3 regions of the Flavobacterium lipolyticum genome follow, and region 1 is predicted to be linked to each of the others. Evidence: riboswitches for the same ligand, from Rfam matches in the RefSeq annotation. Region 1 holds a riboswitch; each other region holds the start of a gene.
What was found. A riboswitch is a leader RNA that binds a small molecule or an ion and turns the genes downstream of it on or off. The one in region 1 is predicted to bind cobalamin.
Positions count from the first base shown of each region.

Region 2: another riboswitch for cobalamin. It lies ahead of LNQ34_RS01755 (TonB-dependent receptor); the one in region 1 lies ahead of LNQ34_RS20000 (cell surface protein).
Region 3: another riboswitch for cobalamin. It lies ahead of LNQ34_RS03630 (TonB-dependent receptor plug domain-containing protein); the one in region 1 lies ahead of LNQ34_RS20000 (cell surface protein).

Region 1 covers NZ_JAJJMN010000002.1:798,710-802,865, forward strand. The annotation lists gene LNQ34_RS19990 (hypothetical protein) at 1-180, opposite strand, end outside; gene LNQ34_RS19995 (hypothetical protein) at 193-1,434, opposite strand; gene LNQ34_RS20000 (cell surface protein) at 1,478-2,767, opposite strand; cobalamin riboswitch at 3,232-3,434, opposite strand; gene LNQ34_RS20005 (hypothetical protein) at 3,734-4,150, shown strand; gene LNQ34_RS20010 (hypothetical protein) at 4,147-4,156, shown strand, end outside.
Region 2 covers NZ_JAJJMN010000001.1:408,070-412,225, forward strand. The annotation lists gene LNQ34_RS01750 (YncE family protein) at 1-942, opposite strand, end outside; gene LNQ34_RS01755 (TonB-dependent receptor) at 939-2,987, opposite strand; cobalamin riboswitch at 3,103-3,303, opposite strand; gene LNQ34_RS01760 (beta-ketoacyl-ACP synthase III) at 3,746-4,156, shown strand, end outside.
Region 3 covers NZ_JAJJMN010000001.1:823,083-827,238, reverse strand. The annotation lists gene LNQ34_RS03635 (YncE family protein) at 1-244, opposite strand, end outside; gene LNQ34_RS03630 (TonB-dependent receptor plug domain-containing protein) at 249-2,102, opposite strand; cobalamin riboswitch at 2,130-2,332, opposite strand; gene cobC (alpha-ribazole phosphatase) at 2,400-2,933, opposite strand; gene LNQ34_RS03620 (adenosylcobinamide-GDP ribazoletransferase) at 2,918-3,703, opposite strand; gene cobT (nicotinate-nucleotide--dimethylbenzimidazole phosphoribosyltransferase) at 3,761-4,156, opposite strand, start outside.

The DNA of each region.
Region 1 (4,156 bases):
TACAACGTTGTATCGCTCCGTTGTAAAATCTGCTTGCAATTTTATAGTAAGAGTTGGATCTTTAATCGGCTCCGGTTTAGGTTCTTCAATTACAGGCTCCGGCTTTGCATCATCATTGCTACAATTGTAAAAAGAACAAACAATGGCGAGGTACAAACTATATTTTATAAACTTTTTCATATTTTTCTCTTCTTACTTTTTTAGATTGTATTTTTTAATTATTTGAAGATCTGCAGCTCCTGAGAATCGCGTAGCCATAGACGACTGCTGGTGGCAAAGTCCCATTGGTTCGCTGACACAGTTCACTACTTTGATAAAATGAATTCCTGGAAGATTTGCTTTATTTCCATTCTTGTCTACCGCCCAGTCGATATCAATATCAGGGCTTTTGGCATTTACGTATCCCCATTCCGGAGCCTCAAAATTCCATAAGGTAGTTTGCCCCGGACGTACTGCTGCGAAATTTACGTTTAGCTTCGTTCCTTCGTAAACAGCTGTATTTTGAGTATCCCAGGCTGGATAATACTCTTTCTTAGTTTTAGACCTTGGTAAAAAGTAGGTTTGAGATTGGTTGTTCTCGCAATAAAGATGCTCACGATCTAAAAAAGGATCATTTGGACCGCTTACTACTACTTTCTTACCGGCCGCAGGTTTATAGTAGGTAATTTTAAAATTCTTAACCGTGTTTTCTTTAGCATGCTGACTTCCTATGATTTCATACCATTCGTCTTCATCGGGTTTTCCATTGCCATTTTTATCATAAGCAACATAAATTAAACCCGGAGCCGGAGGATTGGCTTTATCCGTTAAATCTGCTCCGTAAACTCTGAAGTCTTTTTTTCCTGAAAGATTAACTACCATGTGATCAAATCCAACCACAATTGAACCTCCAAAACCTCCTAAATCGATTGGATAACCAACGCTGGTTTCGCTAATTCTTCCCAATGCTACCCTCATAACATCTGCTTTCACAAATCCGTCTTTGTATAAATCATTGGCAAACATTCCGGGTGCCGGATTAAAATCCTGAATACTTGTTATGTAAGGATTGTAATTTTGAGTCTCATTTATCACATTCACTATGGTGGCACTTGTCCCTTTTTTATCTCCTTCAGTAACATTTAAGGTTAGTTCATAGGCACCGGGATATAAAGCCACAAATCGTAAATCTTTTGTAGTTCCTACAATCGAATCTTTAGTCTGATTGACCGGATTTTTTTTAAGTACCCATTGATAATTTGGATTACTGGTTTCAGCTGAAGCTGTAATATTCAAAACTTTAAAGGTGTTTACTTCAAATTTATCCTGAAGCTTTACTGCTATTGGTATGGCGAGTCCTTCTCCAGAGTTGGCATCATTTTTATCGTCATCGCTGCATCCGGTAAATACCGCTGCAAAAGCCAATAATAATAAATGGGCAAAGTTTTTTTTCATAATTCCTGATATAATAATTTAGTTTAATACACTTTTGAATGGGTTATCGCGTAGGAATGCTTTCTCCTGAAAGATGCAAATCTGTCGCCCCCATTATTTCTGTCGAAGTTTCTCCGAGCCATCCCGCCTGCTGATTAAGGCCATTGTACACTTTCACAAAATCGATTCCGGGAAGCATTACTTTGTTTCCTTTTTCGTCCACAGCCCAGTTAATATCTATGGCCGAATCATCATCATTGTTTGGAGCATTATCTGCATATCCGTATAAAAAAGCATACTGCACAAAATAACTTCCCGTTCCGCTTTCATCAACTGCGTTATCGGATAGTCTTGTTCCTTTATAAGTGATAGAAGATTGGTCTTTAAGCCATTTTGGCCAGTAATCTAAAGAATGATTGTAAGCATTATTCTGAACCAGATAACCACTTTTCCCCTGATTGTCTTTCCATAAAATATACTCCATATCAACAAAACCTACTGTACCTGTAGTTCCGCCCGACACCGGAATTTTATTGGGATCAGGTCGGTAATACGTTATTTCATAATTCTGAATCGTTTTTGGCATCTTATGCCCACCGCCTTCTATCTCGTACCACTGATCGTCCGGAAGTCCGTTTTTATTTGTATCGTAAGCAACCATAATTACTCCTGCTTCACTGCTTCCGCCGCGCATGGTACTGTTCGGATTTGGATTAGCCTCTGCCCAGAATGCATTACCCAGAATTCTGAAATCACGTTTACCCTTAACATTAACAATGGTATGATCGAATCCAAAAACAACATAACCGCCAAAAGCCCCCAATGAAACCAGATCACCGGTTTTCTTAGCCAGATAAGTATTGGCTCTTGATAAAATTCTTTCAGGAGTATCTCCGTCATTAGCAATAGGCAGATCGTTTACAAACTGCCCGGGTGCCGGTTTAAATTCAAATACTTTTGAGATATAGGTTTTATACTCCTTCGTTTCTTTTGTAACGGTAACAACTACTTTTTGAGTTTGTACACTTCCTTTGTCATTTACAGTAACGGCCAATTCATAGACTCCTGCTTCTGCTGCCGCAAATAAAAGTTCCTTTGCTGTAGTAGTACTTAGTGCATAACTTTCTGAAGATGCTTTTGTGATGGTCCAATTGTAAGTAGCTTCTGCTGTTGCGCTGATCGTTGGATTTAAAGTCGTAATTGTAAATCTCTGCATACTAAAAGCTAAATCTGAACTAACAGGCGTCGGATTGCTATTTTCATTTGATGCATTATCATCAGAACAATTGGTTAAGGAGAGTACTGCAATAAGCAACAATAAGGATTGGCAGTTTTTGAAAATAGGATGGTACATGTGGTATTGTTTAGGTTGGTAGTAGTAAAAGCAGGAGAAAATGAAGGAATAACCAAAGAAGTTTTAATTAAAAGCCTTCAACAGAGCGCAATGTTATCCTTATAAGCGTACACAATCCGGCACCGCCAAACGTCCCTGGAATTGAGATGATTTTCTATTAGAACAGGATTAAAATAAGGGAAGAAACCGACACATAATGCATTCAAAAAATCCCGACTCCATACCGATTTCCGTTTCAGAGATGATGGTCTCAAAGAGAAAAAGCAACTATACAACACTCCCGACTGAAGCAGCATAGAAGCAAAAACGATAACAATCAATAAGAATTCTCTTTTTGTATGATACATCACTAATTGAATTAAGAAAACTCCGGGATGTATAAATCAAAAAAGCAATAAGAGAGAATCCCGTCATAAAAAATGACAGGTTCGTTTATTGTTGTTCAACTTTATTCCACGAAAGTCTTAAACTATGTGATTGTGGCAGGTCTCCTGACTTGTTCCATCTTTAAAACAGCCTTCTCATCCCGCAAAGCGAGGCAATGGCATGAGTAACGTTTAAAGACTTATACAGAACTTACAGTAGCGGGTCTGCTCAGGATTTACACCTGATTCCCTTTTAACCATTTTTTCTTAAGAAAAAACAGACCAAAATCTGGCGCAAAGATATAACTATCTTTTACAATAGCGTAATTCTGAATAAAAAATTCCAAATTCCAATATATCTGTCCTAAACACTCTTAGAATTTTGATTTTATTAGTTGATCCCAGAGTGTAACTTTAAAAAATATTTTTTCTTTTTTTTATTCAGATTTTACCCCTTAAATCACGTAGTTATACGCTAAAATTATCAGTACCCAAGTACTAATTTTATAATGGTTTTTGAAACTATAACAACCCTTATAGATTACAATCAAAAATTAAATTACTCCACCAAAAAACAAATAATAACTTAAATCTTATCATTATGAAAAAAGAGTTTCAATCAAACGGGTGTTCTGAAATAAAGCTTGAATCGACTATCCAGAATAATTTTGGCTTTGAACAACTTTATACAGAAGTTTACCTAGGTTTAAACAATGGCAAAAAAACTAGCAAAGCTATCTTTAGTACACCAGAAGACCTGACTGATGGTTCCATCCCTTTAACCCCAGCTTTTCAACATCACGAGGGAACACTTTATCTTAGACATTATTTAACCTATGAGGCAATGCCGGGAGGGCTCGATCAAGCTAAAACAGCTGCAAAGAAACTTCAGTTTCATTATACTATAACGAACAACTGTGATGCTAAAACTAGCAATTTTAAAGGATTTGGACTTGGACCAACTTTTATAGAGAGTGGAAGTCTCGTTTTTTTTGTGACTTTAATTGATATTGTATGAGAACAC
Region 2 (4,156 bases), on a different contig from region 1:
TTTATCGTTAATCACTTTTTTGGTCTTTGTATCTAATATTCCGTACGTAACCTTATTACTGTTGGTCAGATAGCTCCATGAAACACTGTAATAGTAGAGCAAATCATCGACCAGACAGGTTGCCGAAACGGGAATATCAAGCTTCATTTTCTTTTCATCCGTCTTCGTATCAATCACAAAAAGATTAGACGGTGTGTTGTAATAATCGCCTCTGGAACTCACATAAATATCACCTCTGCTGTCTACCTGCATGCTATGAAGATTAATCCCCACATCAATTTTTTTTATTTCGGTAAAGGTTTCAAGATCGATAACGGATACGGTACGGTCATAATTAGGTACTTTGTAACCTCCTGAATTAGCCACATACAATTTTCCGTTATGCACCACCATTTGTTCCGGCTGATAACCAACGGTCACTTTGCGTTTGATTTCTAAGGATGTCGTATCAATCTCAGCTACAAATCCAATTTCGGCATTCGGATCAATAGCAACAGGGCCTGAATACGAACTTACGTAAGCTTTATTTTTGTAGAAAGCGACATATCGGCAATTCGGAATGTCTATTTTTTTGATTCGTTTTGCGGACCATTTGTCGATTACCTCAACTTTATTGGAGCAGTTGATTACCGCATACACTTTACTCCCGTAAATTTTTATATCATTACCCACATCGCCCAGTTCTTTTACTACTGTTGGATTGCGTTCGGAGTAAATATCGGTGGTATAATTCCCTGTTCTGTAATTGAACACGTCAATACTAGCGCGGTTCATTCCCATATTACCTTCGTTCAAAAGGTAAAATCCTTCTATGTTGCCATCGCTTCTTGGTGCGGCAACACTTTTATCTGAAGAGGGAAAAATAGTTTCTTCTTCTCTACAGGAAACCAAAAGAAGAGCAACAAATAAACTAAGCAGGAATCGGGTACTTCTCTTTTTCATAGTGCCATACTGATTATAAATTTTAAAGTACGGCCCGGCATCGGATAATTATAAATTACCTCGTACTGCTGATTAAGGGCATTGTTCAATTCGATCGTTCCTTTTATTTTATACTGATGAAAGGAGAACATTTTTTGAACCGCCAAATCATGGGTGTACCAAGGCTGCACTTCATTAATTTTAATATTGTTTACATTTCCATTGTATCGTTTTCCAACGTATATAAAGCTGTAGTTAAAATTCCATGACTTATAATCTGCATTTAGAATTCCTGATCCGCTGTGCCAGGGAGTATAAGGAATCTGATCTCCGTAAGAGGATAATTCCAAACCGGCAAACTTGGTGTAATCTCTGCTCTCTGAATACGTATAGGTTAAATGAGTAGTCAGATTTACTTTGCCGAAATGCATTTTCATATCCACAGCCGACTCTATTCCTTTTCCCTTCACCTGCCCGATATTGGTCATCATCCAACGGAATAAATTTCCAGTTGGAGCGGCAATTATTTTATCTTTTGTATTGGTATAATATCCATCGACCTGAAGAGAAAACTGATCCAGGAAACCTTTCTCCATTGGTATGTTGTAGGTAAATCCAATGTCATATTGATTCATGTATTCGGGCCTTAAGGTACTGGAACCGACCATCGTATAATACAAATCATTAAAAGTGGGCATTCGGAACATACGTTTCGCAAAAGCTCTTACATTAAAATCGTACGCTTTAAAAGGAGTGTAACCCAAAAATAGGGCGGGAGTGAATTCTGTTTTATCGGGAGCTTTGGCATTATAACGCACTTCTTCCTGCACGTGCGTTCCCACAACACTGCCCAGAACTTTAAAACCATCCCGTCTGTAGGAACTTGCCAGCGCAAACAAAGCGGTGTAGCGCTCCGGATAAGAGAACAGGGTCTTTATGCCTTTTCTGGTTGCATTAAGGCGGTTGTACTGAAAATCAGTTGACAACGAAACGTCCCAGGTGGGTAAAATCTTGTACAGATTGACTGCTGAAAAATAATATTCCTGCTGGTAATAACTATCATCAGATTGAGCGCCTTCGGTAACCACTTCACCCAGTACACTGGTGGTGTCTCTGGCTACATAATGAGTATAATCATAAGCATATTTTGCCTTAGCCTGAAATTTATATCTTTCGCTAAGGTCTTTTATAAAGGTCCCCTGCGCAAAAAAATTCTTGTCGTACTGTCTAAAACCATCCGAAAATTTATTTTCTACAATAGCTCCAGGTGCTCCTCTTTCGGAACCGTAATAATACACTTTGGCATCCCAGGTACCATTTTTTATTTTCCCGTACAGACCAGACTCGAAACGAAATGCTTCTATATCACTATTGTGTCTCGTGGCTGAGGTATCGTAGGCCACAGTACCGTCGAGATTGTTTCTTTTGTATCTGAATTTGTATTCTCCGTTAGATTTTATGTATTCAGAACTGGCACTCCAGCTTACTTTATCACTTAATTTATGCTCCAATCTGAAAGAAAGATCATTGTAATTGATGGACATGGTTTTATACCGAAGTAAGAAATTGGTCTTTTTGTTATTCTCAAAAACAGGCCGTTTGGTGCGCAAATAAATAGTAGAAGCTGCTGCAAAGTCTTTAGCCGACTGAAATATTTCGCTCTTCTGACCATTATACATGGTGAGAGATTCCATATCATCGAGAGAGTATTTTCCTAAATCCGTAACTCCATTTTGTGCATTTCCCAACTGAATTCCGTCATAAAAAACACCCACGTGATTCGTTCCCATGTTGCGTACATCCACCGTTTTAAGTCCGCCCAGACCACCATAGTCCTTGATTTGTACTCCGGCAAAATAACGAAGTGCATCGGCAACATTGTGGCTGGCTAAGTTTTCAAGCAGTACTCCTGAGAGGCTTTGTACGGGAATCACTTCCTGATAAGGTTTTGCTTTTAACAGTACTTCTTTCAAAACCCTCAGACTGTCCTTAGTAGTCTGTGAGCGAAGTACGACGGGAGCTAACAATACGAAAAGAAATAAAAGTAATTTTCTGGTTTTACACATCACTGATTTAATTAAATAAACTTCGGGATGTGATCGTCAAAAAAGCAATAAGGCAGGATCCCATTACAAAATAACGGGTCCGTTTATTGTTGTTCAACTTTATTCCACGAAAGTCTTAAACTATGTGATTCCGGCAGGTCTCCTGACTTGTTCCATCTTTAAACAGCCTTCTCATCCCGCAAAGCGGGACAATGGCATGAGTAACGTTAAAGACTTTTACAGAACTTACAGTAGCGGGTCTGTTCAGGATTTACACCTGATTCCCTTTTAACTGTTTTCTCTAAAGAAAAAACAGACCTTAATCTGGCCGTAAAGATAGAATTATCTTTATAAAAACAAGAGTTAATTAGTTCATATTACACTTTTGACAATGAATGAGACCAAATCTTATTCATTTATTAAAAGAATGCTATCTTAAATATTCTTTACTTTTTTAAACTGAACTGTAACAAAAAAGCATTATTGCGACTAATAATAAGTTCAGTTGGATTGCTTTTTTATAAACATTGAAGAACTGAAACAAAATCATTCAAAACAGGATTTGATTTTATTAATAATGAAGTGAAACAGAAATATTAAAAGTAAATTAACAAATCCCGAGATTTTTGCGTCTTTATATTTGTTAAATTGCGCCCCTGTAAATGAAGATGCCCCTCGTACTACATATTCTTCGAAAAACTCTTGTAAAATGGACTGGAGAAAGGTTTTGGGCCGAAAGTCAAAATTAAAAGAACACTAAAAGAGAAACAAAAAATTCAATGAATACAACAAAGGCTTCCATTATTGCTATTGGAGGATATGTACCGGAAACGGTTTTAAGCAATACTGATTTAGAAAAAAGAATAGATACAACAGATGAGTGGATTACCTCTCGAACAGGCATAAAAGAAAGAAGAATATTGGATGACCCGGCACTGGCAACCTCAGATATGGCTTCTTTCGCCATTAAAGATTTAATAAAAAATTATGATATAAATCCTCTGGATATTGATTGCCTTATACTCGCCACATCAACACCCGATCATATTCTTACTCCCGCTGCCAGTTTGGTATGCGAAAAAGCAGGACTGAAAAGCGCCTGGGGATTTGACCTTAACGCTGCCTGCAGTGGTTTTTTATATGCACTTTCGGTAGGCGCAAGCTTTATTGAAAGCGGCAGATACAAAAAT
Region 3 (4,156 bases), on a different contig from region 1:
AAAAGATGTTTTGAAGATATTTTCCAACGAAATCGCTCGTATTTACAGTTTTGTAAACATCTTTCGTGAAAGTATTTAAATCGTCAGATGTGAAAGAAACGGAACCACCGTCAGTAAAGTTTCCTTCATTTAAGATGAAAACGCCATTATCATAAACTCCTTTAGGTCCATCAGAGTCGTCATTAGAGCAAGAAACAAAAAGCGATGCGCTTAATGCTAGTAAGAATAATCTAGTTAGTTTCATTATTTTAAAATTTAAAGTTTAAGTACAGGTTATAATTTCTTCCGGGCATTGGTCGGTATTCCAGACTTTGATAGAAGGTATTCCAAACATTCAAAACCTGAAAACCTACTTTGAAAGAAGATAAAAATTTAAAATCGTAGTCTACACCAATATTAGAAACGGTGTAAGCCGATACGATTTTTTCGGGGTCATTGTCAGCTTGTGTGTACACAAAGCCATTATAAAGAAATTGATAATGGGCTGATAGGTTATTTCTTGAGTAAGCGATGGCAGCGGTTACTTTATGAAAAGGAACAAAAAACAATTGCTTTTTGGTTTCTACATTTTCTGAAATTGAATAGGCATACGTCGCATTTGCAGTCAGGTTGTTTTTGCCAAAACTCTTTTTCCAACTCAATAGTGTTTCGGCGCCGTAACTATTAACTTTGTCTGTGTTTTGCGGTGACCAGATACCATTAGCTCCCGGGACCCACTGCAATAAATCTTTTATTTTGATATAATAAAAAGTCTGAGTCAAAGAGAAGTTCTGAATGGTGAAAACGTTTCCAATTTCGGCCTGATAAGAACTCTCCGGTTTTAAATTAGGATTTCCGCCTTGTTCCCAGTACAAATCATTGAAAGTTGGAATTCGGAAATTACGGGATACATTCAATTTTAAATTGTACAGTTTCCCAAACTGATAAGAAGAACCTGCCGAGAATAGTACCGGAGATTTATAATTGTCTGTAAATTCTTTACGAACCCCAAATTCGTTTTTCCAGTTTGGAGAAACCTCTTGTTTTATAAGTAAAGCCGCAGAACTTATTTCTCTAACATTATCACCAAAACCACTTCCGTATCCTTTAGTTCGGTTGTAGTCCAGAATACCATTTACTTGCAGCGATTCTAATAACTGATATCCTAAATCGGTTTTTGTAGTCAGGCTTTCTGTTTTTCCGTAGGTATAAATATTGCTGGAATTGTCGGCATAATATTTATAATTCTCAAAAATATAGGCTGTTTTGAAATTGGTTTTGAATCTGCCAAAATCACCATCATACTCTAATAAGTTCCGATTAAAGCCATTGACATATTTGCTTTTAGTTTCAGATTCCGAAACCAATGAAGTATTTCTGTCCGTGTTTGAAGTTTGGGTATATAGCTTTAAACTGTTTTTGGCATCGATTTTATATCCTGCATTAGCACTTAGGGTAATAACATCATACTGACCGTTTTGATTCCAACGCTGTTCGCCTTTCCAGTTGTATTGGTTCAGATATTTATAATCGTTTGTAGAACTGTTTTTGGAAAAACCAATTTGAGTACTCCATTTTTTATTGGAGATATTTGTTTTATAATTAATCCCGATAGTATTGAAACTTCCGTAATCCAATCTTAAACTGTTTTCAAATTTATTGTAAAAAGCGAGATCCGTATTCAAGTGTACGGTTCCTCCAACGGCTCCGCTGCCGTAAATAACACTTCCTCCTCCTGCTTTTACACTAATAGAATTATAATCGGATCCGGAAATGGTATTAAAATCAGTACTTCCGTTCATTTGGGAATTAATGTTGATTCCGTTCCAGATTACAGCCGTTTGCGATGATGTTGTACCTCTAAAAGCAACTGTAGAAAGCATTCCGCGGCCGTACTCTTTAAAATAAATGGTCGAATTAAAGTTTAACAAATCCGTTAATAAGGCTTCATTCTTGCCAATAACAGAGTCATTTAGTTTTAAAACCGATTGTGAATTGGAGTATTTTTTAAGATTAGCGTCAGAAACGACTACTGTTTTAAGTTTCGTAATAGAATCGCTCTGCGCCACGGTAATCTGGCACAACAATAAGAAACAAAGAGCAAAAAGTTTTTTTAAAGTCATAATTTCTACACTCTTTTTCCCGAGAGCTCGATATTGATTACAAAGGCAGGTCTCCTGGCTTGCGTCTTGTTGTTTACCTTCCCATTCGTCAGAGCGAGCAGTGGTTTTGTAGTTAACAACAAGCATTCTTTTCAGAACAAAGCTTACAGTTGCGGGTACAGCTCAAGATTTATGACTTGATTCCCTTTTAATGTGTATGAATGAACACAACCTTAATTTTCTGCAAAGATAAAGTTAAAATTATTGAATTTTCAAATTTGTTTTCGTTTTAGAGAGGGATTCTGAACAAATGATCATTTAAATCACTATTTTAATAACCTGTCCGAATGCGACTTTATTGGTAAAAGCGTCTTTTAAAGGCAATCCGGACTGATGACATAAAATACTTCTGATCACACCTGCATGTGAGACAATGACTACAGGAGCAGTTTGATTGAAAACGTAATCCTGTAAAAACGCACCCACTCTTTCGTGAAGTGTTGTAAAAGATTCGCCGTTTGGGACTTGCGTGGTGACAAAATCTTCCATCCAGGGATTAAGTTCTTCCGCAGGAATTGCATCCCAGTTTTTCAATTCCCAATCGCCAAAATTCATTTCCATCAGACGATCGTCCATAACAAAGGAAAGAGGTTTTACAGTATTTTGGATGTATTGGGACAGTAGGGTACAACGTTTCAATGGACTTGAAAAGAGTAGGGCCTCAGGAGGTAATTGCGAGACAATATCCTTAAAGATTTCCTCGAATGGAATAGCCAAATCTACATCAGTCTGACCGTAGCAGATTCCTTTTGCGCAGGTTGTTTCGGTATGACGAACTAGATAAATTTCCATATCAAAAGAATGCTCAAATAGTAAATAACTTCACAAACCTGTTGCGTTGCTCCCAGACAGTCGCCCGTATAACCATCAATCCATTTTTGGAAATAGCGGGCTAAAAAATAACGCATGATGAATACCGGAATAATTGCCAAAAGAAATTCAGATTGAAAAAATGAAAATGCCAATAATGGAATTAGTCCGAAGAAGAACGAACCTGTAATTTCTTTCCAACTGTGTTTCTTAGCGATAGGTTTGCTTTTACTCGTCGCATCATCGCGGGAGTATTCGTGCGTAAAAATAATAGATATTGCTGCAAGACGACTTAAGGAGTGAGACGAAATAAACAAAAGGAAAATTAGAAAAATGTTAGTGGTAAAAAGTGAAATGGATTCTGAAAGCAGTTTGAATTTTAATAGAAATAGTAAAACCAAACCGATAGCTCCGTAGGCTCCAATCGCACTGTCTTTCATGATAAGCAGAATTTTTTCTTTGGTCCAGCCGCCTCCAAAACCATCACAAACATCAGCAAAACCATCTTCATGAAAAGCTCCCGTGGTTAAAATTGAGGCGATAATAGCCAAAAGTACTGCGGTTTCAATAGATAGAAAAAGCGAGAAAAGATAAAAAGCCAGAAAGGAAATACTCCCAACAATCCAGCCAATGAAAGGAAAATAGCGTGTTGCCTTATTTAAATAGTCAGGATCATGATTGATGTTTTTAGGGCACGGGATTCTGGAGTAAAACATTAAGCAAGTAAAGAAAATATGCAGTTCTTTTTTCATTTAAGATAATTGATTAGGGCAAAATTAAAGGATAAAACTATAAACTGAGACTGAAAACTATTTCCTACTCACTCCCGCACTTTCGAAACTGGCCATTTCATTCAGAAAAACTTCAGCTGATTTCAGAATTGGAAAGGCAATCGCACAGCCTGTACCTTCACCCAAACGTAAATCCAGATTCAGAATAGGTTTTGCATTTAAATAATCTAATAATTTCTGATGCGCTTTCTCGGCAGAACAATGACAGAAGACCGCATTTTTATGAATAGCAGGATTTATTTTTGAAGCAATTAAGAAAGCAGTGCTGCAAATAAAACCATCCACCAGAAGGAGCATGTTGTTCTCAAAAGCAGTTAACATTCCGCTGGCAATTTGTATAATTTCAAAACCTCCAAAGTAGGCCAGCTGCTGTTTTAACTCGGCCGGACCGGTATAATTTTCAATAGCTTTTCG